2 regions of the Nonomuraea bangladeshensis genome follow, and region 2 is predicted to be linked to the other one. Evidence: predicted binding sites of a transcription regulator. Region 2 holds the regulator's gene; the other holds the start of a gene.

Region 1 (5,593 bases), on a different contig from region 2:
GTGCCCGCCGGGCAGCAGGGTGGCGCGGCGCATCGAGCGGCTGCCGGGGCCGGTCCAGATGGCCGCCTCCTTGACCTCCCCCTTGTACGAGACCCACTCGGCCTCGGCGGACTCGGGGATGTAGGAGTAGGGGATGCCCGGGGCGACCTTGACGCAGGCACGGTCCGCCCGCGCCACCAGGTCGAGCACCGTCGGCCACGGCGGAGAGTACGCCAGAGGGTCGAACGTGCGGCCCCGCCCCGTCCGCCTGGCCGGGTCGGCGAAGAGCGCGTCGTAGTCCTCGGGCCGCACCGCCCCCGCGTTGCCCACGACCACGCTCACCCGGTCGGCGACGCCGAGCGCCTCGGCGTTCGCCCTGGCCACGGCGACGGTCAGCGGGTCGATGTCCACGGCGGTCACGGTGCAGCCCGCCCGCGCCAGGGCGAGGAGGTCGCCGCCGACGCCGCAGCAGACGTCGATCACGCGCGCTCCTGCGAGGCGGCGGGCGCGGTGCTCGGCCACCTCCTTGCGGGTGGACTGCTCCAGGCCGTGCGGGGTGAAGAACATCACCTCGGCGTCCTCGCCGAACTTCGCCCGCGCCCGTTCGCGGAGCGCCGCCTGGGTGAGCGCGGCCGAGGTGAGCGCGGCGTCGTACGTGCGGCGCAGCCTGGTGGCGGCGGCGACGGGATCGGCCCCCGTGGCGGTCAGCTCCACGGCCTCGGCGAGCGCCTGCCGGCCGCGGGAGGTCAGGAGCTGTCGGAAGGCGTCGAGGTCCACGTTGCCCGACGTTATCGCGTCGCGGAACCCCTCGTGACGCCGCTCGTGACGGTCTCCGTAGTGGTCGCGGCGGCGTCCCCGGCGGCGCACGAGACGGCGGGGGTGTCGCCCAGGGACAGCAGGAGCTTGCGGAGCAGGGCGGCCAGGGCCTCCTGGTCGTCCGCGGAGAGCCCGGACAGCAGGCGGGCCTCGTTGGCCGCGTGCCGTTCGAGCACGTCGTCGGCCACCCGCCGGCCCTCTTCGGTCAGCCCGACGAACGTCATCCGCCGGTTGCCCGGGGCCGGCCACCGATCGACGAGCCCGCGGTCGAGCAGGTGGTCGATGCGGTTGGTGAGCGCGCCGGGGCTCACCATGGCGGCGGCCGAGAGGTCCTTCATGCACATCCGGACGTCCTCGGCGCGCCGGAGCGTGGCGAGCACGTCGAACTCCCACGCCTCCAGCCCGTGCTCGGCCAGGAACTCCCTGGCGGCGCGGTCCAGCAGCCGGGAGGCGCGCGTGACCCTGCCGACCACGCCCGTGGGGGACACGTCGACGCCGGGCCGCGCCCGCGCCCACTGGCCGATGATCTCGTCGACCGCGTCGATCGCCTCGTCCATGCGCTCGATCCTACGACATTGAAATGTTCGACGCCTGGCGCTATCTTCGGCGTGGAAGACTTCAATGTCGAACTTTTTGAGGTGAGAGTGATGCGGGTTCTGGTGATCGGCGCGACCGGTTACATCGGGGCGGCCGTCGTGGAGCGGCTGGTCGCGGGGGGCCACGAGGTGATCGCGTACGTACGCCCGTCGGCCGACGGCGCGAGGCGGGTGCCGGCGGCGTCGGGCGAGCGGTACGGCGACCTGTCGGACCCTGCCGCGCTGCAGGCGGCACTGGAGCCGGGTGTCGAGGTCGTCGTGCACGCCGGGCAGCTCACCGGCGACCGTGAGACCGACCTCGCCGTCGCGGGTGTCCCGGCCGCCGCGGGGGCGCGGATGGTGTACCTGAGCGGCGTGTGGGTGCTCGGCGCGGTCGACGGGGGCGACGAGGACAGCCCGGCCCGGCCGATTCCGCTCGTGGCGTACCGGGACGAGGTGGAGCGGGTGGTGCTCGGCGGCGGCGGCTCCGTCGTACGGCCGGGCGTGGTGCACGGCAGGGGCTCCGGCATCCCCGCGCTCCTTCGCGGCCTGGCCGCCGAGCGCGGCACCGGCGTGTACGTCTCGGCCGACGGCACGGCGCCCACCTGGACGTTCGTGCACGTGGACGACCTCGCCGAGCTCGTCGCGGCGGTCGTGGAGCGCGGCGGGGCGGCGGTCTACCACGGCGTGAGCGAGGAGGCCGTGCCGCTCACGGACGTGGCCGAGGCGGCGGCCCGCGCGGCCGGCGTCAAGGAGGCCGCCGAGCCCTGGCCGCTGGAGGAGGCCGCGAAGGCGCTCGGGGCCGGATTCGCCGAGGCCCTGGCCCTCGGCCAGCGGGTCGGCGCGCCGCGCACCCGCCGCGAGCTCGGCTGGACCCCGACCCGGCCGGGGATCGTCGCCGAGCTCACCGAGGGCTCGTACGCCTGATCGACACCCGTTGTTCCGATCGCTGTCAGCAGACGCGGACGCGTTCGTGTTGACTGTCAAGGCCCTCTTGCATATGTTTCCTGTTGGCACTCTCCCCTTGAGAGTGCCAACGTGCGACGAGGCAGGTCTGACACCCGCGACGGCAGGCCCAGCTGGTCGCCTCTTCTGATCATTCACATCTGAAGGGGAGGTCCGATCGTGACGACCGCCACCAAGGTTCCCGTTAAGCCGCTCGGCGACCGCATTGTGGTTCAGCCGCTTGAGGCCGAGCAGACCACGGCTTCCGGCCTGGTCATCCCTGACACCGCCAAGGAGAAGCCGCAGGAGGGCCGAGTCCTCGCGGTGGGTCCGGGCAACTGGGACGAGGACGGCGAGAAGCGGATTCCGCTCGACGTCTCCGAGGGCGACATCGTCCTCTACAGCAAGTACGGCGGCACCGAGGTCAAGTACAACGGCGAGGAGTACCTCGTGCTCTCCGCCCGCGACGTTCTCGCGATCATCGAGAAGTAGGCCGGATGCGTCGAGCCCCGGGCGCTTTAGGGCGGCCGGGGCTTTCGACGCCAGGAGAGGACTTTCAGCATGGCGAAGATCCTGGAGTTCGACGAGAACGCGCGGCGCGCCCTGGAGCGCGGCGTCAACGCCCTCGCGGACGCCGTGAAGGTTACCCTCGGCCCGCGGGGCCGCAACGTCGTCATCGACAAGAAGTTCGGTGCGCCGACGATCACGAACGACGGCGTGACCATCGCTCGTGAGATCGAGCTGGAGGAGCGCTACGAGAACCTCGGCGCCCAGCTCGCCAAGGAAGTGGCCACCAAGACCAACGACATCGCGGGTGACGGCACCACCACCGCGACCGTCCTGGCCCAGGCCATGGTCCGCGAGGGCCTGCGCAACGTCGCCGCCGGCGCCTCGCCGCTGTCGCTGAAGCGCGGCATCGACAAGGCCGCCAAGGCGGTCAGCGACAAGCTGCTCTCGGTGGCCCGCGAGGTCGGCGACAAGAACGAGATCGCCAACGTCGCCACCATCTCCGCCCAGGACGCCAAGATCGGCGAGCTGATCGCCGAGGCGTTCGACAAGGTGGGCAAGGACGGTGTCCTCACCGTCGAAGAGTCCAACGCCATGGGCATGGAGCTCGAGTTCACCGAGGGCATGCAGTTCGACAAGGGTTACCTGTCGGCCTACATGGTGACCGACCCCGAGCGCATGGAGGCCGTCCTGGAGGACGCCTACATCCTGCTCACCCAGGGCAAGGTCTCCTCCATCGCGGACTTCCTGCCGCTGCTGGAGAAGATCGCCCAGACCAAGAAGCCGCTGCTCGTGGTCGCCGAGGACGTCGAGGGCGAGGCCCTGGCCGTCCTGGTCACCAACAAGATCCGCGGCACGTTCACCTCCGTCGCCGTCAAGGCCCCCGGCTTCGGCGACCGCCGCAAGGCGATGCTGCAGGACATGGCCATCCTCACCGGCGGCCAGGTCGTCAGCGAGGAGGTCGGCCTCAAGCTGGAGCACGTCGGCCTGGAGGTGCTCGGCACCGCCCGCCGCGTCGTGGTGACCAAGGACACCACGACCATCGTCGACGGCGCCGGTGACGCGCAGGCCATCGAGGACCGCGTCAAGGAGATCAAGCTCGCCATCGAGCAGTCCGACTCCGACTGGGACCGCGAGAAGCTGCAGGAGCGCCTGGCCAAGCTCGCCGGCGGCGTGTGCGTGCTGCGCGTCGGCGCGGCCACCGAGGTCGAGCTCAAGGAGAAGAAGCACCGCCTTGAGGACGCGATCTCCGCCACCCGCGCGGCGATCGAGGAGGGCATCGTCTCCGGCGGTGGCTCCGCGCTCATCCACGTCGGCAAGGAGCTCGACGACCTCGGCCTGAGCGGCGACGAGGCCACGGGCGTCGGCATCGTCCGCCGTTCGCTGGTCGAGCCGGCCCGCTGGATCGCCGAGAACGCCGGCCTTGAGGGCTACGTCGTGACGCACAAGATCGCCGAGCTGTCGGCGGGTCACGGCCTCAACGCCGCCACCGGCGAATACGGCGACCTCATCGGCCAGGGCGTCATCGACCCGGTCAAGGTCACCCGCTCGGCCGTCCAGAACGCCGCCTCGATCGCGGGCATGCTGCTCACCACCGAGGCGCTCGTCGTGGACAAGCCCGAGGAGGAGGCTCCGGCCGCCGGCCAGGGCCACGGTCACGGCCACGGCCACTGATCGGCCTTCTTTCCGCTTCACCTGTCACGGCCCGCGTCCCGCTGCCGCCTTCGGGCGGAGGGGGAGGCGGGCCGCGGCGGTTTCCGGGGCTCCGGTGTCCCAGCGGCTTTCGCGTCTCGGGGGCTTCGCGTCTCCGGGACCCTCGCGTCTCCGGGACCCTCGCGTCTCGGGCTTTCGGGGCTCCGGAGCACTCGTTCGCGTCTCCGGGCCCTTGCGTCTCCGGGTCTTCGCGTCTCGGGCGCTTCGCGTCTCCGGGCCTCCGGCGAGGGCCTGGGCTCGGCGGGTGCGTACGCTGGGCGGCGGGAGGTGGCGGGATGCAGTACCGGCGGGCGGTGCAGCGGCTGCGGCGGCTCGCCGAGACGTGCGACCAGACGCGCCGGGTGGCGGCGGCGGAGCCGTTCCTGCGGGCGGCGTACGTCTTCGGAGGGCTGCTGGAGGGAGCCGACCCGGTGGACGCCCTTGAGGTGGTCCTCGTGCTGAACCTGCCGCCCGAGGAGGTGACCTGGGGCTCCCAGCCGCCCGGGACGGCCTGGCTCGTGGACTTCCTGGAGCTGGACAAGGGCGGGATCGTCTACTGGTGGCGCTCCCGGAGGGACCCGGTGTGGAACCACCACATCAGGGAGCCGGTGCGGTTCTGGTCCGTGGAGGAGGGGACGGACCAGGACGTGCTCGACGCCCTCCGCGACCGCCGCACCGCCCTGCTGCGGCGCGAGACCCCGGGCAGCGCCCAGGACGTACGGGCACGCACCGCCGAGGAGCGGGAGGCGGCGCTCGAACACCTGCGTGAGGTGCACCGCTCCTACTGGGACCGCAAGTGGCGCCGTGACCACCGCGGCATCGGCCGCTACCCCGAACACCATCTGTGGGAGGCCGTCGAGGGCTACCTGGAGCTCCTGGACCTCGGCGGCGAGGACGCCGACGGCGGCGACGAGTCTCGTTAGAGGCCGAGGGCGGAGTTACGTTCGGTTGGGGAAGTGTCGGAAAAGGTGGACTAATGGCGTAAACCGGCAGTGCGTGATAAGCGTCGGTCTCTGACAATTGTCGCGCATTTCGGCTTATCAGGTGAAACATTATGCCAGCCTAAAGGCTTAGTGTGA
Region 2 (5,593 bases):
GAGGTGCCGTGCGTCGGGATTCATGTAGTTCGGACATGGGCAGGCCAGTGGCCTGATGCCTCCCGGTCTCTTGCGGAGTTCTTCTCCGCCCATCGTATCCGGGGCCAGGCGGTTTGCTCGCGTCAATATCACCGCACCGGCCCCTCTCGACACCACAACAGGTCTAACCGGGCGGCTCTAACCGGGCGGCCAGGTGAGGTCGCGGCCGCCCAGGACATGGGCGTGCGTGTGGAAGACGGTCTGCCCGGCGGCGGGTCCGGTGTTGAAGACGACGCGGTAGCCGCGCTCGGCCACCTGGTCGAGCACGGCCACGGCGTGCGCGGTCTTCAGCACCTCGTCGGCCAGGCCGTCGTCGGCCTCGGCGAGCGCCGCCGCGTCCGCGTGGTGCTCCTTGGGGATCACCAGGACGTGGGTCGGCGCCTTGGGGTCGATGTCGCGGAACGCCAGTGTCCTGCCGGTTTCGTAGACGATCTCGGCGGGAATCTCCTTGGCGACGATTTTGCAGAAGAGGCAGTCCTTCACAGCAGCACCATACCGACCCGCCTCCCGCCCGCCGGTCCGTTGCGAATCGGTAATCGGCGGTGTCGTGCGCGGGAAGATCAACGCGGTTAGGGTGGGTGTGCGACACTTCAACAAAAAAGACGATTCAGGGTCGGGCGAGCGCCACCTGGCGAGGACACGACTGGGTAATGCACCCTAAGGAACCGGGGAAACCTCAAGAACCGGAAGAGCGTAAACCCACTGGGAAGGCCGCGCGTCCCACTGATGTGACCACCGAAACCCTTCTGGCCGACAGGTCGATGGGGGCGGTGCCGGTCGAGTGGGATGCCGACATGGCCGTTACCGCGCTCTACAGCGCGCACTTTCGGTCGTTGGTGCGTCTCGCTGTGTTGCTGGTGCGCGACATCGCGACCGCCGAGGAGGTCGTGCAGGACGCGTTCGTCGCCATTCACGGCGCCTGGCGCAGGCTGCGCGACCCCGACAAAGCACTCGCCTACCTCCGTCAGTCCGTCGTCAACCGCTCGCGTTCGGTGCTGCGCCACCGCGCCGTCGTCGAGAAATACGCGCCCAAGGGCCTGCCCGACGCGCCGAGCGCCGAGAACGGCGCGATCGGCGAGCTGGAACGGTCCGCCGTCATCGAGGCGTTACGAGCCCTCCCGACCCGGCAGAGAGAAGCACTGGTTCTGCGGTATTACGGTGATCTGTCCGAAGCTGAGATCGCTCACGCGATGGGCATCAGCAAGGGCGCGGTCAAGAGCCACACCGCCCGTGGCATGGCCGCGTTGCGATCCGTCCTGGAGAAAATGTCATGACCCTTCGCCCCGACGAGCACGGCGACCTCCTGCGCCGTGCGCTCCGCGCGGAGGCGGACGCGGTCGTGCCCTCGCCGGACGGTCTGGAGATCATCCGTGCCAGGATCGAGCGGCGCGGCGTGCGCAACCTCTTCTGGTGGCGGGCCGGCGCGGCCGCGGCCAGCGCCGTCCTGGTGGCCGGCACGATCGTCATGGTGGTGCCCGAGCTGCGGTCCAAGGTGATCAACGAGAGCCCGATCACGGTGGTCGATCAGGAGACCACGGGCAGGGTGCCGTCCAACTCCTCCACCACCCGCTCCCATCAGCCGCCCCCGCCTCCGCCCAGCCAGGACAACCCGGTCGTCGTGCCGCCGGAGCCCACCACCGAGTCGCCGAGCAAGCCGCCCAGGACCGCCGGGTCCACGAGCCGGCCGTCGCCGACCCCGCGTACGGAGACCACCACCACCTGCCCGCCCGTGGCCGCGACCCCGGGCGACGACTGCCCGGCCACGTCGGCGTCGCCGGCGCCCACGGAGGCCGACCCCGCCGCTCAGCCCTCGACGTGCCCCACCGAGCAGTGCCCGGCCGACAGCATCAGCGAGAGCCCCGCCGAGATCGCCACCCCGCTCATCGAGACCGGCGGCGGCACCACCCCTTAGCACCAGGTGTCGACCGGCGGCTCACCACCGGCCCGTGCGCGTGAGCAGCACGGCCGCCGCCGCCACCCCCGCCGTGGACGTGCGCAGCACCGTCGGCCCGAGCAGCGCCGGCGCCGCCCCCGCGGCCTTGAACCGGTCGAGCTCCTCGTCCGAGACGCCGCCCTCCGGCCCGACGACCACCACGATGTCGCCCTCGGCCGGCAGCGCCACCTTCGACAGCGGCTCGGCCGCCTCCTCGTGCAGCACCAGCCCGAGCGCCGCCCCGGCCAGCAATTCCGCCACCCGCGCGGTGGTGGCCGGCTCGCTCACCTCGGGCAGGTGGAAGCGGCGGGACTGCTTGCCCGCCTCGCGCGCGGTCGCACGCCAGCGGCCGAGGCCCTTGGCGACCTTGTCGCCCTTCCACTGGGCGATGCTGCGCGAGGCCGACCAGGGGACGATGACGTCCACCCCGGCCTCGGTCATCATCTCGACGGCCAGCTCGCCCCGGTCGCCCTTGGGCAGCCCCTGGACCACGGTCAGCCGCGGTCGCGGGGCCGGCACCTCGTAGCGGCGCAGCACGTCCAGGCCGAGCGCGTCCTTGGACGCCTCGCGCACCACGCACTCGGCGACCCGGCCGGCCCCGTCGGTGAGATCGACCCGCTCGCCGGCCCGCAGACGGCGCACCGAGGCGGCGTGGCGCCCCTCGGGGCCGTCGAGCGTCAGCTCCGGACCGTCGCCCAGCTCGGGGGCGATGAACACCGGAACGCTCACGTCACCTGCCGTTGAACGCGTCGCGCAGGCGCGAGAAGAAACCCTGCTGGCCCGGCGCGAACTTGCCCGGCGGGCGCTCCTCGCCCCGCAGCCTGGCCAGCTCGCGCAGCAGGTCCTCCTGCTGGGTGTCGAGCTTCGAGGGGGTCTCGACGTTGACGTGGATGAGCAGGTCGCCCCGGCCGGACTCGTTGAGGCGCTGCACGCCCCGCCCGAACATGGTGATGACCTGGCCGGACTGCGTGCCGGGCCGGACGTCGACCTCCTCGGTGCCGTCGAGCGTCTCGACCGCGAGCACCGTGCCGAGCGCGGCGGCCGTCATCGGGAGCTGGACGGTGCAGTGGAGGTCGTCGCCGCGCCGCTCGAAGATCTCATGGGCGCGCTCGACGATCTCCAGGAACAGGTCTCCGGGCGGGCCGCCGCCGGGGCCGACCTCGCCCTCGCCGGCGAGCTGGATGTGGGTGCCGTCCTCGACGCCCGCCGGGATGCGGACCTTGATGGTGCGGCGGGTGCGCACCCGGCCGTCGCCCGAGCACTCCTGGCAGGGGTGGCGGATGATGGTGCCGAAGCCGCCGCACTGCGGGCACGGCCGCGAGGTCATGACCTGGCCCAGGAACGAGCGGGTGACCTGGGAGATCTCGCCGCGCCCGTTGCACATGTCGCAGGTGTCGGGGTGGGTGCCGGGCGAGGCGCCGGCGCCGTGGCAGACCTCGCAGACCACGGCCGTGTCGACGACCAGCTCACGAGTGGTGCCGAACGCCGTCTCGCGCAGGTCGAGCTCGACCCGGATGGTGGCGTTGCGACCCCGGCGGGCGCGCGAGCGCGGGCCACGGGCGCCCGCGGCGGTGCCGAAGAAGGCGTCCATGATGTCGCTGAACGGGAAGCCGGCGCCGAAGCCCCCGGCGCCCGCTCCCGCGCCGGCGAAGGAGGAGTCGCCCCCCAGGTCGTACATCTGGCGCTTGTTCGGGTCGGACAGCACCTCGTAGGCCTGCGTGATCTCCTTGAACCGCTCCTGGGTGTCAGGATCGGGGTTCACGTCGGGGTGCAACTCGCGGGCGAGCCGGCGGTATGCCTTCTTGATCTCGTCCTGACTCGCGTCACGCCGCACCCCGAGGGTGGCGTAATAGTCGCTGTTTGCCACTTATCGACCTCTTATGATGCAGCCAGGATCTGGCTGACGTAGCGAGCCACCGCGCGCACGGCGCCCATCGTCACGGGATAGTCCATCCTGGTGGGACCCAGCACACCGAGCCGGGCGAGTTGGTTGTCGCCAAGACCGTATCCGGTCGCGACCACGGATGTGCCCTGGAGGTAGGGGTTTTCCGAGCCGATCCGTACGGTGAGGGCGGACGGGGTGTCGGGGGAGGTCTCGCCGAGCAGCCGCATGAGCACGACCTGCTCCTCCAGCGCCTCCAGCACGTCGCGCAGGCCGACGGAGAAGTCCGCTCCGGCGAGGTTGGCCGCACCCGCGAAGACGATCTTTTCGTCGTACCGCTCCACCAGGGTCTCCAGCAGCACGGACAGGATCGTGGCGGCGGCCGGCCGGTCCTCCACGGGCAGCCGCTCCGGCAGGTCGGCGACCAGCTCGGGAACGCTGCTGAGCTGGCAGCCGTCGAGGCCGGAGTTGAGCACCGCGCGCAGGTGCGCGATGCGGGTGTCCTCCAGCGCCTCGGGCAGCTCGACGACGCGCTGCTCGACGCGGCCGGTGTTGGTGATGAGCACCAGCATGACGCGGCGCTCGCTCAGCGGCACCAGCTCGACGTGCCGGACGGTCGAACGGGTGAGCGTGGGGTATTGCACGACGGCCACCTGCCGGGTGAGCTGCGCGAGCAGCCGCACCGTGCGCATCACCACGTCGTCCAGATCGACGGCGCCGGCCAGGAACGTCTCGATCGCCCGGCGCTCGGCGCCGGACAGCGGCTTGATCTGCGAGAGCCGGTCGACGAACAGGCGGTAGCCCTTGTCCGTCGGCACCCGCCCCGCACTCGTGTGCGGCTGGGTGATGTAGCCCTCCTCCTCCAGCGCGGCCATGTCGTTCCTGACCGTCGCCGGGGAGACCTTCAGATTGTGGCGCTCGGCCAGCGCCTTGGAGCCCACCGGTTCGTTGGTGGACACGTAGTCCTCGACAATGGCGCGGAGCACCGCCAGCTTCCGTTCGTCGAGCACGTGCTCACCTCCTGCCTCTGCCCGTAGGGAAAACGCGGTGCCTAGCACTCTGTGTTCCCGAGTGCCAAGTGTACGGCTCTCGCCCACAGGGTGCGATGACACCGGCTCCCATCCTCTTGCTAGCGTCTTACAAGCGACAGGCTTCACACTTGCGGACATGTCGGACGAAGCACAGCCCCCGTACGGGCCACCGCCCGGACAGGGTCCGTACCACCATCAGCCATTCCCGCCTCAGCCCGGATACGGCCCGCAGCCCGGCTCCCAGCCCGCATACGGGCCGCAGCCCGGATACGGTGGGCAGCCGGGATACGGCACGCCTCCACAGCCGTATGGTCCGCCGCCTCAGTACGGACAATACGGCCAACAACCACAGTTCCCACCACGAATCGATTCCAAAGCCATCAAACCCAGCTTGTGGTGGGTCGGCGGCGCCTGGATCGTGGCCGTGCTCTGCGGCGTCCTCGGCATCGTGCTCTTCGTGAACGGCGTCGCCGGCGGCGTGAACGACCTCGCGCCCACCAAGACGTTCGCCTCGGGGGAGAACGTCACCGTCACCGTGGACCCGGCCGACAAGCCCGCCGTCTACCTCTCCTCCGACACGCCGGTCACATACTCGTGCCAGATCGCCGGCGGATCGGGGCAGGCCAAGCTGGCCAAGACCGGCGGCTCGCAGACCGTCACGGTCAACGGCGTCGTGTGGGAGCAGATCCTCGTGGTCAACGCGCCCGC

Evidence for each region. Region 2 encodes HrcA, which represses chaperone genes, less so after heat shock. Its sites were predicted from a motif close to TTGGCACTCTCNNNNNGAGAGTGCCAA; they were not measured.
Region 1: a site for HrcA is predicted at 2,381-2,407, ahead of groES (co-chaperone GroES). Genes of this name have one in related genera too.

Annotation. Positions count from the first base shown of each region.
Region 1 covers NZ_BAAAMV010000013.1:57,999-63,591, forward strand. The annotation lists gene ABD292_RS39415 (THUMP-like domain-containing protein) at 1-756, opposite strand, end outside; gene ABD292_RS39420 (MarR family winged helix-turn-helix transcriptional regulator) at 768-1,352, opposite strand; gene ABD292_RS39425 (NAD-dependent epimerase/dehydratase family protein) at 1,443-2,297, shown strand; gene groES (co-chaperone GroES) at 2,496-2,807, shown strand; gene groL (chaperonin GroEL) at 2,877-4,496, shown strand; gene ABD292_RS39440 (DUF7711 family protein) at 4,811-5,437, shown strand.
Region 2 covers NZ_BAAAMV010000001.1:573,797-579,389, forward strand. The annotation lists gene ABD292_RS02455 (PhoH family protein) at 1-37, opposite strand, end outside; gene ABD292_RS02460 (histidine triad nucleotide-binding protein) at 178-522, opposite strand; gene ABD292_RS02465 (SigE family RNA polymerase sigma factor) at 801-1,313, shown strand; gene ABD292_RS02470 (hypothetical protein) at 1,310-1,951, shown strand; gene ABD292_RS02475 (16S rRNA (uracil(1498)-N(3))-methyltransferase) at 1,973-2,701, opposite strand; gene dnaJ (molecular chaperone DnaJ) at 2,703-3,839, opposite strand; gene hrcA (heat-inducible transcriptional repressor HrcA) at 3,851-4,864, opposite strand; gene ABD292_RS02490 (hypothetical protein) at 5,277-5,593, shown strand, end outside.